One region of the Pseudoalteromonas sp. 20-92 genome, then DNA from elsewhere that is predicted to be linked to it. Evidence: predicted binding sites of a transcription regulator. Region 1 holds the regulator's gene; the other holds the start of a gene.
What was found. Region 1 encodes NrdR, which represses ribonucleotide reductase genes. Its sites were predicted from a motif close to AAACACNANATNTNGTGTTT; they were not measured.
Positions count from the first base shown of each region.

Region 1 (8,433 bases):
GTAGCACGTAAGTTATTGATCATTGCTCGCGAAGCCGGCATGAAGTTGGAGCTAAGCGATATTGAAGTTGAGTCAGTATTACCACAAGGTTTTGCACAAGGTGATAGCGTTGATGAGTTTATGGCAAAACTACCAAGCCTAGATGCTGATTTTAATGACCGCATTCAAAGTGCTGCGAGCGAAGGTAAGGTACTTCGTTATGTAGGTACAATTAAAGAAGGTCACTGTAAAGTAGGTATTGAGGCTGTTGATGAAAAACATGCCCTTAATGTAATTCGCGATGGCGAAAACGCGCTGGCTATTTTAAGCCAATACTACCAGCCACGTCCGTTTGTAATTCGTGGTTATGGTGCAGGCTCTGAAGTAACAGCAGCGGGTGTATTTGCTGATATTTTAAAAACGTTATCGCGCTAGGAGCTCGTTATGATTGAAGTATATGCTCCGGCGTCTATTGGTAATTTTGCAGTGGGTTTTGATGCACTTGGCGCAGCGCTTGCGCCAATTGATGGCAGTTTATTAGGCGATGTAGCCATTGTAAGTGCAGCACCAAGTGACGAATTTATTTGCACTGGCGACTACGCTCACAAGTTACCAAGTGATGCTAATGAAAATTTAGCGTACCAGTGTTTAGTGCATTTTAGAGCGCATGTTGCGCCTAATATGCCAAGCGTAAAGCTCGAGCTTAAAAAGAATTTACCAATTGGATCTGGGCTTGGCTCTAGTGCATGTTCGGTAGTGGCTACCTTTGCAGCTCTTGATAAGTTTGCACAAACTAACTTAAGTCAGGTTGAGCTTATTGAGCTTATGGCTGACTTTGAAGCTGTGGTAAGCGGCGGTCGTCATTACGACAACATCACGCCATGCTATTTAGGTGGTTTGCAATTAACAGGTGATTTAATCCCTGATAAATCGATTGCACTGCCTGTTGATGATAATTGGTACTACGTTGCTGCGTTCCCTGGTTTTTCACTCAACACTGCAAAAGCGCGCTCGGTTTTACCAAAAGAGTTGAGCATGCATGCAAGTGTTGAGTTTGCACAGCGTTTATCGGCATTTAGTAGCTTACTGTTAACTAACCGTTTTGACGATGCGCTAAGCATAATGAAAGATGAAATAGCAGAACCTTACCGCGCACCGCTTATTAAAGGTTTTAGTGAAGCTAAAGGAAGCTTGCCAGCGCTGGGCGCTGAAATAGTGAGTATTTCGGGCGCAGGACCCACCTTGTTTAGTGTATGTAAAACACTTGAAGCTGCGCAGCAATGCGCACAGTGGTTAGAGGCAAATTACATTAACAAGCAAGGCTTTTGCCACATTTGTAAATTAGATAACGACGGCACGCGTCAATTAACAGTTTTATAGGATAGGTAGTCATGCAATTACATAATTTAAAAGATAGCTCACAAAAAGTGTCGTTCGTTGAAGCCGTAAAAACAGGTTTGGGTCGTAATCAAGGTGTGTTTTTTCCTGAAACCCTTGCCCCACTGTCCGATGTTGATGCATTGCTTGATATGGACTTTGTTACACGCAGTGGCAAAATATTATCTCACCTAATTGGTGATGAGCTACCAAGCGACACTGTGGCACAAATGGTTAAAAATGCATTTAACTTTCCAGTTAAGCTGGTGGAGGTTGAAGAGAATACATACTGCTTAGAGTTGTTTCATGGTCCTACGCTTGCGTTTAAAGACTTTGGTGGTCGCTTTATGGCAGAGTGTTTAGCGCAATTTAATAAAGATGAAAAAGTAACTATTTTAACCGCAACATCGGGCGATACTGGTGCAGCCGTTGCACATGCTTTTTATAATAAGCCAAATATTGATGTTGTAATTTTATATCCTAAAGGCAAAATTTCACTTGCTCAGCAAAAGCTATTTACCACGCTAGGTAACAATATTCATTGTTACGCAGTTGAGGGCAGTTTTGATGATTGCCAAGAGTTGGTTAAAAATGCCTTTTTAGATGAAGAAGTTAAATCAACACTTGGGCTTAATTCTGCTAATTCAATTAATATTAGCCGTTTAGTTGCTCAGGTTTGTTATTACTTTGAGGCCATTGCACAACTACCAAAAGAAAAACGCGCAACAGCGCATATATCAGTGCCAAGTGGCAACTTTGGTAATGTATGTGCTGCAATGATTGGTGCGGTTATTGGCTTACCTGTAGGTAAATTAAGTGCAACAACCAACCAAAATGATACTGTGCCGCGCTTTATGCTTGATAAAACGTGGACGCCAAACGCAACACTTGAGTCGCTTTCAAATGCAATGGATGTAAGTAAGCCAAACAACTGGCCGCGTGTGCAAACAATGTTAGATAATAACTGGTTTAGCTACGATAACTTTTATTCAACTAGCGTAAACGAGCAAGACACGCAATCGGTGATGAAAAAAATTCAACAAACGGGTTATGTTGCAGAGCCTCATACTGCTATTGCGTACCAAGGTCTTGTTGAAAATCGAGCGCCTGGTGCAGCGGGTATCTTTTTAGCGACCGCTCACCCTGCTAAGTTTAAAGAAAGCGTGGAGGATATTTTAAATATTGAATTGGATATGCCAAAACCACTTAGCGATGCATTAGCAAAACCATGTCTAGCAAGCGATATAAACGCCGATTACGACGCATTACGTACAGAAATACTTGCAAAGCTAGGATAATAAAAAATAACAATTGAAGCGGCTATGGCCGCTTTTTTTATAAATTATAATTCAAAAAAGAGAGGCTTTCATTAGCTAATTAAATGTGAAAAATGAAATGCATTTAAAATAGTTATGTACTTATTAAAAAATATCATCTTAAAAAGTCTGTGAAATAGTTTCAATCCCTGTTTAAATATCCTCAACTTAAGAGCGTAGGCAAAGAGTCGTTTAAAGCGTACAATAAAGCCTCTAAAAAACACCATACACGTTGCCCTAGGAGACCCCAATGTTAGAACGTAGCATGAATATTTCGGATTTTGATCCAGAGTTATTTGACGCAATCACTAAAGAAACTGCTCGCCAAGAAGAGCACATTGAACTAATTGCATCTGAAAACTACTGTAGCCCACGTGTACTAGAAGCACAGGGTTCACAGCTTACTAACAAATACGCAGAAGGTTACCCAGGCAAACGTTATTATGGCGGTTGTGAGCATGTAGATGTTGTTGAGCAATTAGCAATTGACCGTGCTAACGAATTATTTGGTTCTGACTACGCAAACGTACAGCCACATGCTGGTTCGCAAGCAAACGCTGCTGTTTTTCTAGCGCTATTAGAAGCAGGCGATACTGTATTAGGTATGAGCTTAGCTCATGGTGGTCACTTAACTCACGGTTCTCACGTAAGCTTCTCTGGTAAGCTTTACAATGCAATCCAATACGGACTAGATGAAGCAACGGGCGAAATTGATTACGCACAAGTTGAAGCACTAGCACTTGAGCACAAACCAAAAATGATTATTGGTGGTTTCTCAGCGTACTCAGGTATTGTTGATTGGGCTAAATTCCGTGAAATTGCTGACAAAGTAGGTGCTTACCTGTTTGTTGATATGGCTCACGTTGCAGGTTTAATTGCGGCAGGGGTTTACCCAAGCCCAGTTCCTCATGCACATGTTGTAACTACAACTACGCATAAAACACTTGCTGGTCCTCGTGGTGGTTTAATTATTTCTGCATGTGGCGACGAAGCAATCTATAAAAAGCTTAACAGCGCAGTTTTCCCTGGTGGCCAAGGTGGCCCTTTATGTCACGTTATTGCAGCAAAAGCAGTGGCATTTAAAGAAGCGCTTCAGCCAGAATTTAAAGTATACCAAACACAAGTTGTTAAAAACGCAAAAGCAATGGTTGCTGTAATGCAAGAGCGCGGCTACAAAATCGTATCTGACAAAACTGAAAACCACTTATTCCTACTCGATTTAATCGATAAAGATATTACTGGTAAAGATGCAGACGCAGCCCTTGGTAACGCTAACATCACAGTTAATAAAAACTCAGTGCCAAACGATCCACGTTCTCCGTTTGTAACATCTGGTTTGCGTATTGGTTCTCCTGCAATCACTCGTCGTGGTTTCAAAGAAGAAGAATCAAAAGAGCTTGCTGGATGGATTTGTGACGTACTAGATAACATCACTGATGAATCTGTACAGGCGCAAGTTAAAGAAAAAGTTAAAGCAATTTGTGCAAAATTACCTGTATACGCTTAATTGCATAAGCAGCAGTAATTTAGAGCACAACAGGCCCTATTTTTTTGCTAAGATAAAAGACCGCTATTTAGCGGTCTTTTTTGTTTTAAAACGGAAGTACCGAGCTATGCATTGTCCATTTTGTACCGCAAAAGATACTAAAGTTATTGACTCACGCCTTGTTGGTGGAGGCCATCAAGTTCGCAGGCGGCGTGAGTGCAACGACTGCCACGAGCGCTTTACTACATTTGAGGGCGCTGAACTGGTTATGCCTCGTGTTATTAAACAAGACGGCAGCCGCGAACCATTTAACGAAGATAAATTATTAAATGGCTTAAATCGCGCACTCGAAAAACGCCCAGTAAGCACAGAGCAAGTAGACGAAGTAGTGAATATAATAAAATCGCAGTTGCGTGCTACAGGCGAGCGAGAAATTTCAAGCCACTTGGTGGGTGAATGCATTATGGAAGCCCTCAAGAAGCTCGATAAAGTAGCGTATGTAAGATTTGCCTCTGTTTATCGCTCGTTTGAAGACATACGTGAATTTGGCGAAGAAATTGCCCGCTTAGGGGAGTAATACCAATTTTATTAAAAATATGATCATTCTATCGCATTAAATAGCGCACTCACTGCGTTAAAAATTATTCATATAGAACAACTATATGTCATAATTTTCGCCTTGTTATTGCGCTATTTTCTTAGCGCTATAATGGACCACTTATTTAACGCAATTGGTATAATAAATGCTTAACCAAATTACTTTTACTGAACATGATGAAATGTATATGGCACGTGCCATAGAACTTGCCAAAAAAGGCCGGTTTACTACCACGCCTAACCCTAATGTTGGCTGTGTATTAGTTAAAAATAATCAAATAATTGGTGAGGGTTTTCATCAATTAGCAGGTCAAGGTCATGCTGAAGTAAATGCACTGGCAATCGCTGGAAAAAATGCACAAGGTGCAACGGCTTATGTAACGCTTGAACCGTGTAGTCATTATGGGCGTACGCCACCGTGCGCTGAAGGCTTAAAAAAGGCGGGCGTAGTAAAAGTAATTGCCGCTATGGTTGATACAAACCCACAAGTTGCAGGCAAAGGCCTTAAAATATTGAGCGACGCCGGTATTGACGTTGCTTATGGGTTACTTGAATCACAAGCGCGGGCACTTAATGTTGGCTTTTTTAAGCGTATGGAACAAGGCTTACCTTATGTGACCTGTAAAATGGCAGCAAGTATTGATGGTAAAACAGCGCTTAAAAATGGGCAAAGTAAGTGGATCACAAGTCCTGCTGCTCGACAAGACGTACAATTATACCGAGCGAAAAGCTGCGCTATTTTAACCGGTGCCGATACCGTGTTAGTCGATGATGCTAAACTTAATGTGCGACTAAGTGAGCTGTCTTGCACACTGCCTACTGATTTGCCGCTTCGCCAGCCCGTGCGTGTTATAATTGACTCTCAAAACCGTTTAACACCTGATCTTGCTTTATTTGAAATCCAAAGTGATGTAATTATATTTACCATTAAGGTTGATAAATCATTGCAATGGCCGCATTTTGTAAAGCATATTGAAGTCAGTGAAAGTAACGGTAAAGTTGATTTACAAGCCGTTTTAGAAAAACTTGGGCAACTGCAGTTTAATAATGTTTGGCTTGAAGCTGGCGCAACACTTGCTGGTAAAATGACAGAGCTTAATTTAGTTGACGAGTTTGTTTTTTATTTAGCGCCTAAACTAATGGGCCATGATGCAAAAAGTTTAGTTAATTTTCCTGAATTGACGAGTATGCAAAACACCGTTGATTTAACATTTAATGAATGTGCGCGCATTGGTGACGACTTACGTATCACCGCGTTAAAAACTCATTAAAATCACTTAATAAAAAGAGTAGCGCTATGTTTACTGGGATAATAGAAGCCACAGGCAAAATTGCTTTATTACAAAAAAAACAAGGCGACTTAGCCATTCGTATCCAAAGTGCTGACCTTGATATGAAAGACGTAAAGCTAGGCGACAGCATTGCAACCAATGGCGTTTGCTTAACCGTAGTTGATAAACATATTGACGGTTTTAGTGCTGATTTATCTAACGAGACGATTGGTTTAACCGGTTTTGCTCACTATGCTTTAGGGCAAACGGTGAATCTTGAAAAAGCCATGCAACCTGTTTCGCGTTTAGGCGGTCATTTAGTATCTGGCCATGTTGATGGCATTGCAACGATTACAAGTATTACAGCAAACGCCAGAGCAACAGAGTATTGGCTTACAACTGACGAAAATTTAATGAAATACATTCCGTACAAAGGTTCGGTATGTATTGATGGTATAAGCCTGACAGTAAACGCTGTAGAAGGTAATAAATTCAAATTAACAATTGTCCCACACACGAGTGAGCAAACCACAATTGCTCATTTTAAAGTAGGTACCCAAGTTAATTTAGAAGTCGATCAAATTGCACGTTATTTAGAGCGCCTTATAAAAGGTGCAGAGCAACCAACGGGCTCTGATATTTCGATGAGCTTACTCGCTAAAGCGGGTTTTATTAAATAACGAAACTGATAACTTACACGAGCAAATTTATGAATTTACACAGCGCGCAAGAAATCATCGACGATATTAAAGCCGGTAAAATGGTTATTTTAATGGATGATGAAGATAGAGAAAATGAAGGCGATTTAATAATAGCTGCTGAGCATATTAGCGCAGAAGCGATTAATTTCATGGCTACCCATGGCCGTGGTTTAATTTGTTTAACCATGACGCAAGAGCGTTGCGAGCAACTTGATTTACCGTTGATGGTTAAAAACAATGGTGCAGCATTTTCGACTAACTTTACAATGTCGATAGAAGCATCTAAAGGTGTTACAACCGGTATTTCAGCGGCAGATAGAGCGCGCACAGTGCAAGCGGCTATAGCTAAAGGTGCAATACCAAGTGATATTGTGCAGCCGGGACATATTTTTCCTATTATGGCACAACCTGGTGGCGTATTAACTCGCGCAGGACACACCGAAGCTGGCTGTGATTTAGCGCGTTTGGCTGGGCTTGAAGCATCATCTGTTATTGTTGAAATACTTAATGCTGATGGCACCATGGCGCGTCGCCCTGATTTAGAAGTCTTTGCGAAAGAGCACGGTATTAAAATTGGCACCATTGCTGATTTAATCGAATACCGCAACTTAAACGAAACAACAATTGAGCAAGTAGCAAAATGTAAGTTACCAACAGAGCATGGTGAGTTTGATTTGGTGACTTACAAAGACACAATTGACGGCCAATTACATTACGTATTGCTCAAAGGCGATATAAAAGATCAAGAGCCGACAAATGTACGTGTACATTTACAAAGTACCTTTAACGATATTCTACTTTCAGACAGAAGTGCTGACCGTAGCTGGGGTCTTTCTGAAGCAATGGCCTATATTGCTAAAAATGAAGGTGCTTTAGTTATTTTAGGTAAGCAAGAAAGCACTGAAGAGTTAGAGGCAACTGTGAAAGCATTTGCAGCAGCTGATGCAGGCGAAAGCGTTACGCCACGTAAATTCAAAGGTACATCTCGTACTGTTGGCGTAGGTTCGCAAATACTTGCCGATCTTGGAATTAAACAAATGCGATTAATGAGTCGTCCTAAAAAGTACCATGCACTTTCGGGCTTTCATTTAGAAGTTGTTGATTACATTGAGCCACAATAAGCATCACGCTTAAACTAGGCTATTATTTTATTTTTATGGTATGATGCGCAGCAATTTTTGCGCAATCGCAACCGCTTGAACTTATTTTTAGGGTTATCAAATGAAAATTATTGAAGGTAATAAGTACGCTCCAGGCAAAAAGTTTGCCATTGTCATTTCTCGTTTTAATGACTTTATTGGTAGCAGCCTCCTTGCAGGTGCTGTTGATGAGCTAAAACGCACAGGTGGCGTATCTGATGACGACATTACCGTTATTTATGTACCAGGCGCGGTAGAATTACCTTTAGCGGCTAAACGCGTTGCAGCAAAAAAAGAGTATGATGCAATCATCGCATTAGGCGTAGTGATCAGAGGTGGTACACCACACTTTGACCTAGTTGCTGGCGAATCAAACAAAGGTCTTGCGCAAGTATCACTTGAGTATGATATCCCGGTTGCATTTGGCGTATTAACCACAGAAAGCATTGAACAAGCAATTGAGCGTGCTGGCACCAAAATGGGCAATAAAGGCGGCGAAGCTGCTTTAGGCGCGCTTGAAATGGTTAATGTGTTAGATAAAATTTAAGTTTAAGGAATTTTTGTGAA
Region 1 is NZ_JANJGQ010000012.1:95,852-104,284, forward strand. Features, by position in the region: gene thrA (bifunctional aspartate kinase/homoserine dehydrogenase I) at 1-414, shown strand, start outside; gene thrB (homoserine kinase) at 424-1,359, shown strand; gene thrC (threonine synthase) at 1,371-2,654, shown strand; gene glyA (serine hydroxymethyltransferase) at 2,923-4,179, shown strand; gene nrdR (transcriptional regulator NrdR) at 4,286-4,735, shown strand; gene ribD (bifunctional diaminohydroxyphosphoribosylaminopyrimidine deaminase/5-amino-6-(5-phosphoribosylamino)uracil reductase RibD) at 4,902-6,026, shown strand; gene NRL14_RS12155 (riboflavin synthase) at 6,053-6,706, shown strand; gene ribBA (bifunctional 3,4-dihydroxy-2-butanone-4-phosphate synthase/GTP cyclohydrolase II) at 6,736-7,848, shown strand; gene ribE (6,7-dimethyl-8-ribityllumazine synthase) at 7,949-8,413, shown strand; gene nusB (transcription antitermination factor NusB) at 8,429-8,433, shown strand, end outside.

Region 2 (8,433 bases), on a different contig from region 1:
AGGAATTTCGTGAACGATAATTGTTTCACGGCCTGTTTTTTCATCCGTTTCAATCTCAGCTCGTGCACGCATGTACACTTTACCACGGCCAGTTTGGTATGCTTGTTCAATACCTTTCTTACCGTTGATAATTGCAGCGGTTGGAAAATCTGGGCCCGGAATATAATCCATTAACTCAGTTATAGTTAATTCAGGATTGATTATAAGCGCTAAACAACCATTAATAACTTCTGTTAAGTTATGTGGTGGGATATTTGTAGCCATACCTACCGCAATACCTGATGATCCGTTAACTAATAAGTTAGGGACCTTTGTTGGTAAAACGTCAGGGATTTGTTCTGTGCCGTCGTAGTTAGGAACGAAATCAACCGTTTCTTTTTCAAGATCAGCTAATAGCTCATGCGACATTTTTGCCATACGTACTTCTGTATAACGCATTGCCGCAGCTGAATCGCCATCAACCGAACCGAAGTTACCTTGGCCATCTACAAGCATATAACGTAGTGAGAATGGCTGAGCCATACGAACTATCGTGTCATAAACTGCACTGTCGCCGTGTGGGTGGTATTTACCGATTACGTCACCGACCACACGGGCCGATTTTTTGTAAGGCTTGTTCCAGTCATTACTAAGCTCGTTCATTGCAAACAAAACGCGGCGATGAACAGGTTTTAAGCCGTCACGTACGTCTGGTAATGCACGTCCTACAATTACGCTCATCGCGTAATCTAAGTAGGAGTTTTTTAACTCGTCTTCAATATTGACTGGCAGAATTTCATTGGCGAGATCAGTCATTTGATATCACATTCCTTCAGTATCAGCTCTCAACGACCCGGTATTGGGGATTAAGAGTATTGTTATTATTTCTAACAGCCATGCTATCACAATTAATTTTAATTTACAGGCGCAAAACTTTGCGATTTATCAATTTAGCCCTATATAATGGCCTCAGATTGACGAGGAAGTATTTTATGACCGAACATCAAAATGTAGATCACGCAGAAATAGCAAAATTTGAAGCCATCGCCGAGCGTTGGTGGGACCTAGACGGAGAATTCAAACCTCTTCACGAAATTAACCCGTTACGTTTAGACTTTATAGCAAACAAAACGCAAGGCTTATTCGATAAAGAAACACTCGACGTTGGCTGTGGTGGCGGTATTTTAAGCCAAAGCATGGCGCGTATGGGCGCAAAAGTAACTGGCATCGACATGGGGCAAGAGCCTTTAACTGTTGCTAAGTTACACAGTTTAGAAACTGGCGTAAATGTAGATTATATAAAAGTGCCTGCAGAAGAGTTTGCTTCACAAAATCCAGAGCGCTTTGATGTAATAACCTGTATGGAAATGCTTGAGCACGTTCCCGACCCGGCATCTATCATTCATGCCGTAGCCGCATTAGCCAAACCAGGCGCAGACGTGTTTTTTTCAACCCTGAACAAAACACCTAAAGCATACTTATACGCTATTGTTGGTGCTGAAAAGCTTTTAAAAATGGTGCCTGAAGGTACACACGACCATAAAAATTTTATAAAACCTGCACAGCTCATTGCATGGGCAGAGCAAGCGGGTTTAAAAGTTCGTGCAAGTACAGGCCTTTCTTATAACCCACTATCAAAGCAATATACGCTTAATAACGACGTTAGTGTAAATTACATACTTTATTTTGAGAAGTTAGCTTAATGGCTAACTCTCAAGCCCCCCACCCCCTTATTGAGTACGATGCATTTTTATTTGATTTAGACGGCACCCTACTCGACACTGCTGATGATTTAGGTGCCGCTTTAAACGCGGTGCTTATTAGCAATAAAATAGAGCCTGTTAGTAGTGATATATACCGTCCTGCGGCATCTAACGGCGCTGGCGCATTATTAGAGGCTGGTTTTAAAGCGTTATGGGACAAACAACCCCAAAGCGAGCTTATAAAGCAATTAGTTGACGAGTACGCTGCAAACATAGCAAATCACACACGCTGCTTCAGCGGAGTTGAATCGTTACTTATCGCCCTAGATCAGAAAAAGATCAAATGGGGGATCATGACTAACAAATCTGGGTTTTTAACCGATCCTTTAGTTGCAGCTATTCCTGCTTTAAAAAATGCCAGTATAGTAATAAGTGGTGACACTTTAGCAGAGGCTAAGCCATCACCTTTACCACTGCTACATTGTGCAAAGCTTATGCAAGTACAGCCAAAGCGTTGTTTATACATTGGTGATGCACAGCGTGACATACAAGCAGGCAAAGCAGCAGGTATGCATACCGCGACTGCACTTTGGGGTTACATTCCCAGTGAAGATGAGGCATTAAGCTGGAAAGCCAATTTAAACTGGCTAAGTCCAATTGATGGTTTTAACCATATATAGTGCTATGTTAATTAATAAACACTATATATTGTGATTGTGTTAGTTTTTAGGCAAAGCTTGCTGATAAAAAAAGCAGTCAAAATTTATTTTTTAAATGCGTAAATTTAGCAGATCATTAGTTGATTTTTGCATATTTCAACTTAAATGATTGTTCGAAGGTGAGTGTCTACTAACACAAATGCGTTATCCCAAAGTTATCCACAAACAGGGGCAATTATGTCCCTTGCAAAACAATGCAGACCACACTATCTTGTGATCTCTAAATTGAACAACACCAGATATTGTGGCCAAATGTTATTCAATTAAATTCACTAATTTGGTGAAACCTATAATAAATGAGCACTACACCTTGCTAATTTGAGGTGTAAACATTGGTCAAAATACATAATCCCCAAGGAATACAGGCAAAGCTATGAACCAACAGTTATCTGTAAGCAAACGTGACGGGCGTAAAGAGCCGCTTGATCTTGATAAGATCCATCGCGTTATTGAATGGGCCGCCGAAGGTTTGAACAACGTTTCGGTTTCGCAAGTTGAATTAAAATCACACATTCAATTTTACGATGGTATTCGTACCAAAGATATTCACGAAACCATTATTAAAGCAGCTGCAGATCAGATTTCAAAAGAATCGCCAGATTACCAGTATTTATCAGCGCGTTTAGCTGTATTCCACCTACGTAAAAAAGCCTATGGCCAATTTGAGCCACCACGTTTATTTGATCATGTAACTAAAATGGTTGAAGACAAACGCTATGATGCTCACTTATTAGTAGATTATACAGAGCAAGAGTTAGATGAGCTTGATGCGTACCTTGATCATTCTCGCGATCTTAACTTCAGCTACGCTGCTGTAAAACAGCTTGAAGGTAAGTACCTCGTTCAAAACCGTGTAACAGGTGAAATTTACGAAAGCGCACAGTTTTTATATATTTTAGTAGCGGCAAGTTTATTTTCAGATTACCCACGTGAAACGCGTACTAATTACATTAAACGTTTTTATGATGCGGTATCGTTATTTAAGATTTCATTGCCTACACCAATAATGGCTGGTGTTCGTACCCCTACTCGTCAATTTAGCTCATGTGTATTAATTGAATGTGGCGACAGCCTCGATTCAATCAATGCAACATCATCAGCTATTGTTAAGTACGTTTCACAACGTGCGGGTATTGGTATTAACGCAGGTCGAATTCGTGCGCTAGGTAGCCATATTCGTAATGGCGAAGCGTATCACACTGGTTGTATTCCTTTTTATAAGCACTTTCAAACAGCGGTTAAAAGTTGTTCGCAAGGTGGTGTACGTGGCGGCGCTGCAACATTGTTCTACCCGCTTTGGCACCTAGAAGTAGAAAACCTACTGGTACTTAAAAATAATCGTGGTGTAGAGGACAACCGTGTTCGTCACCTAGATTACGGCGTACAATTTAATAAATTAATGTATTCTCGTTTAATTAAAGACGATTACATTACGTTATTTAGCCCATCAGATGTGCCTGGCCTTTATGATGCATTTTTTGAAGACCAAGCAGAATTTGATGCGCTTTACGTCAAATACGAACAAGACGAGTCTATCCGTAAAAAGCGTATCAAAGCCATTGAGCTTTTCTCTATGTTTGCCCAAGAACGTGCAAGTACTGGTCGTATTTACTTACAAAATGTGGATCACTGTAATACACACAGCCCGTTCATTGCTAAAGTTGCGCCTATTCGCCAATCTAACTTATGTTTAGAAATTGCATTGCCAACTAAGCCACTTAATAACGTAAATGACGAAGAAGGCGAAATTGCCCTTTGTACACTTTCTGCGTTTAACTTAGGTGCAATAGAATCACTTGATGAGCTTGAAGAATTAGCTGAGCTTGCTGTACGTGCACTTGATAACTTACTTGATTTCCAAGACTACCCTGTACCGGCTGCTAAAAATGCCACTATGGGACGCCGTACGTTAGGAATAGGTGTAATTAACTACGCATACTACCTAGCTAAAAACGGTAAACGTTATTCAGATGGCAGCGCGAACGCCCTGACTCACAAAACATTTGAAGCGATTCAATACTACTTGATGAAAGCATCTAACGAGCTTGCTAAAGAGCGTGGTGCATGTCCTAAGTTTAACGAAACAACGTACTCTCAAGGCATTATGCCAACTGATACGTACAAACGTGATTTAGATAAGATTTGTGATGAGCCACTTCATCTTGATTGGGATACATTACGTGCAAACATTAAAGAGCACGGCATGCGTAACTCAACATTAAGTGCGTTAATGCCATCAGAAACATCGTCGCAAATCTCTAACGCTACAAACGGTATTGAGCCTCCACGTGGTCATATTAGTGTTAAAGCAAGCAAAGATGGTATTTTAAAACAAGTAGTTCCTGAGTATGAACGCTTAAAAAATAACTATGAGTTATTATGGGATATCCCATCAAACGATGGTTACTTACAGCTTGTAGGCATAATGCAAAAATTTGTTGACCAAACAATCTCAGCAAACACAAATTATGATCCAAACAAGTTCGAAGGCGGTAAAGTACCTATGCAAGTCTTATTAAAAGACTTACTGAGCGCATACAAACTGGGCGTTAAAACGTTGTACTATCACAATACTCGTGATGGCGCATCAGATTCACAAGAAGACACTCCTGACGTGGAAGATGACGATTGTGAAGGCGGCGCGTGTAAAATATAGTTACTAATTTTTATTTTAAGCGGGCATTTAGCCCGCTTTTTCTGATAGTTTTTTTGAGTGATAAACATGTCTTATACTACTTTTAGCCGAAACCATAATAACCAAATGCAAGAGCCAATGTTTTTTGGCCAAACAGTTAACGTATCTCGTTACGACCAACAAAAGTACCCTATCTTTGAAAAGCTAATCGAAAAACAATTGTCTTTCTTTTGGCGTCCTGAGGAAGTGGACGTAAGTAAAGACCGTTTAGACTTTCAGGCATTACCAGATCACGAAAAGCACATATTTTTAAGTAACTTAAAATACCAAACATTACTTGATAGTGTGCAAGGGCGTTCACCAAACGTAGCCCTACTGCCTATCGTATCGCTACCAGAACTTGAAACATGGATAGAAACATGGGCGTTTAGTGAAACAATTCACAGCCGCTCATACACACATATTATCCGTAACGTAACACAAGCACCTGAGCTTATTTTTGATGACATTGTTAGCAACGATAAAATTAGCGAACGTGCTGATGCGGTAACAAAATATTACGATGACCTAATTAACTCTGTATCACTTTACAATTTATACGGTGAAGGAAAACACGAAATTAACGGTAAAACCGTTATCGTGAATTTATTTGAGCTTAAAAAGAAACTTTACCTTGCAATGATGTCGGTAAATATTTTAGAGGCGATTCGTTTTTACGTAAGCTTTGCATGTTCGTTTGCGTTTGCTGAGCGTGAACTGATGGAAGGTAACGCTAAAATCATCAAGCTTATTGCGCGCGATGAAGCACTGCATCTTTCGGGTACTCAGCATATTTTAAATATTATGCAAGACGGTAAAGACGACCCAGAAATGGCGATTGTTGCCGCTCAGTGCCGAGACGAAGCAATTAAAATGTTTGTTGAAGCCGCAGAGCAAGAAAAAGAATGGGCAGAATACCTGTTTAAAGATGGCTCAATGATTGGTTTAAATAAACATATTTTATGTCAGTACGTTGAATACATCACCAACGCCCGTATGACTGCGATTGGCTTACCTGCACAGTTTGAAAACAACAGTAACCCTATTCCATGGATCAACTCATGGCTCGTGTCTGATAATGTACAAGTAGCACCACAAGAAGCAGAAATAAGCTCATACCTTGTTGGTCAAATAGACTCTCAAGTTGATGCATCAGAATTTGGTGATTTTGATTTATAATGAGTGACAAGTCTACTGCAAGCATAACGCTTGCAGAAAACAGCCAGTGTATAGAATTTAATACTGGCTGCCCTTCTCTTTTACACTGCTTAGAATCCATGAAAATAGACGTCGCATTCCAATGCCGTGAAGGCTACTGTGGAGCTTGCAGAGCTACTTTAGTGTCTGGCAGTGTTGAGTATAACGAAGAGCCACTTGCGTTTGTACGAGAAGGCGAAATATTGTTGTGCTGCTGTAAACCCAATGGCGATATAAGTATTAATTTAAAGTAATCTGCTGACAAATAAAAAGCCAATAATGAAAACATTATTGGCTTTTTGCTTAAGCTGCATTACGGCTAAATTTTGGAGTATTATTTTTCTTTCAAATAAACGGTTTTCTTCTCTAGATATTGCTCTAGACCAAATTTACCATCTTCGCCGCCAAAGCCGCTCTGTTTCCAGCCATTATGAAAACCTTGGTGCTGCTCACCCATACCACGGTTAATATAAACTTCACCCACTTCTAATTCGTTAATGGCTTTATTAATATCGAAAAAGTTTTGCGTAAATATATAAGCGCTTAAGCCATAAATACTGTCGTTACAGTATTCAATCGCTTGCTCCATATCTTTAACTTTAACAATAGGGAGTACTGGGCCAAAAGTTTCTTCGTGCACTGCAATGTTATCTTGCTTGACGTCTACAAGTAACGTGGGTTCGTACCAACAACCGCCTTCAAAACCCTCAACAGAAGCAACTTTACCACCAGTGGCGACAGAAGCGCCTTGTTGAATACTTTGTTGAACTATGTGATCAATGTTGTCTATTTCGCGTTGATTACACTTAGGACCCATTTGCGTATCTGGGTTCATAGGATCCCCAACACGAAGTGCTTTTACAGCTGGTATAAATTTAGCCATAAACGCATCGTACACAGACTCTTGAACATATAAACGCTCAACACAGGTGCATACTTGCCCGCAGTTAGCAAAACGACCCCAAAGCGCACCTTCAACAGCCTCATCAAGGTCGGCATCGGCCATAACAACCATTGGCGCTTTACCGCCAAGTTCAAGCATTACAGGCGTCATGTATTCTGCGCTAGTTTTGTAGATTTGCTTACCTGCAGCAGTAGAGCCTGTCATGGTGATCATTTTAGTAATTGGGCTTTCACACAATGCTTGGCCAACAACAGAACCTGATCCATTAATAACGTTTAGCACGCCAGCAGGAATACCCGCTTCATTTGCTAAACGACCTAGCTCGGTGGTTGCTAAAGGTGTTTCTTGAGTAGGTTTTAATACAATAGAGTTACCTGTGATCAACGCAGGTCCAATTTTACGACCAGCCAATGCCAGCGGAAAATTCCACGCAGTAATACCCACAACTACGCCTCGTGGCACTTTATGAATGTATATTTTTTCATCATCGTTATCGGAAGGTAAAATATCGCCTTCAATAGTAAGTGCATGGTCGCATGCATAGTCAATAAAAGTCGCTGTTACGTCAACTTCCATTTGTGCAACTGATAGTAATTTACCTTGCTCTGCAACAAGCATTGGCGCAAGAATATCTTTATTTTCACGAATTTTATTAGCAAACACACGCAATATATTTTGACGTGTGCGAGCTGTCAATTTAGCCCACTTTTTCTGTCCTACATTCGCTGATTCAAGTGCATACTGCGCATCTTCTATACAGCCTTTTGGTATTTCACCAATTTTTTTACCTGTAGATGGGCTTAATATTTCAATCGTGCCACTTGCTTTAGAAGCAACATATTCGCCATTTATAAAATTCACATTATTATGAAAGTTCATTGAACTATCTCCCCATCCATCCGCCATCAACCAATAAAATAGCGCCATTTACGTAACTAGCAGCCTCAGAAGCCAAGAACACAGCAGGCCCTTTAAAGTCTTCAGGATTTCCCCATCGACCTTGTGGAATACGCGCTAAGATGGCAGCATTACGCTCTTTGTCATTGCGTAATGCCTCAGTGTTATCGGTATCAATGTAACCTGGCGCAATGGCATTTACATTAATGCCTTTGCCAGCCCATTCATTAGAAAGCGCCATAACCAATTGCCCAATAGCACCTTTACTAGCTGCGTAACCTGGTACTGTAATACCACCTTGAAAAGTGAGCAAAGAAGCCGTGAAAATAACTTTACCCTCGCCATGCTCTATCATTTGTT
Region 2 is NZ_JANJGQ010000018.1:35,688-44,120, reverse strand. Features, by position in the region: gene gyrA (DNA gyrase subunit A) at 1-795, opposite strand, end outside; gene ubiG (bifunctional 2-polyprenyl-6-hydroxyphenol methylase/3-demethylubiquinol 3-O-methyltransferase UbiG) at 972-1,682, shown strand; gene NRL14_RS14625 (HAD family hydrolase) at 1,682-2,362, shown strand; gene nrdA (class 1a ribonucleoside-diphosphate reductase subunit alpha) at 2,775-5,057, shown strand; gene nrdB (class Ia ribonucleoside-diphosphate reductase subunit beta) at 5,124-6,254, shown strand; gene yfaE (class I ribonucleotide reductase maintenance protein YfaE) at 6,254-6,526, shown strand; gene aldA (aldehyde dehydrogenase) at 6,607-8,055, opposite strand; gene NRL14_RS14600 (2,5-didehydro-3-deoxy-L-galactonate 5-reductase) at 8,060-8,433, opposite strand, start outside.
Region 2: a site for NrdR is predicted at 2,632-2,651, ahead of nrdA (class 1a ribonucleoside-diphosphate reductase subunit alpha). Genes of this name have one in related genera too.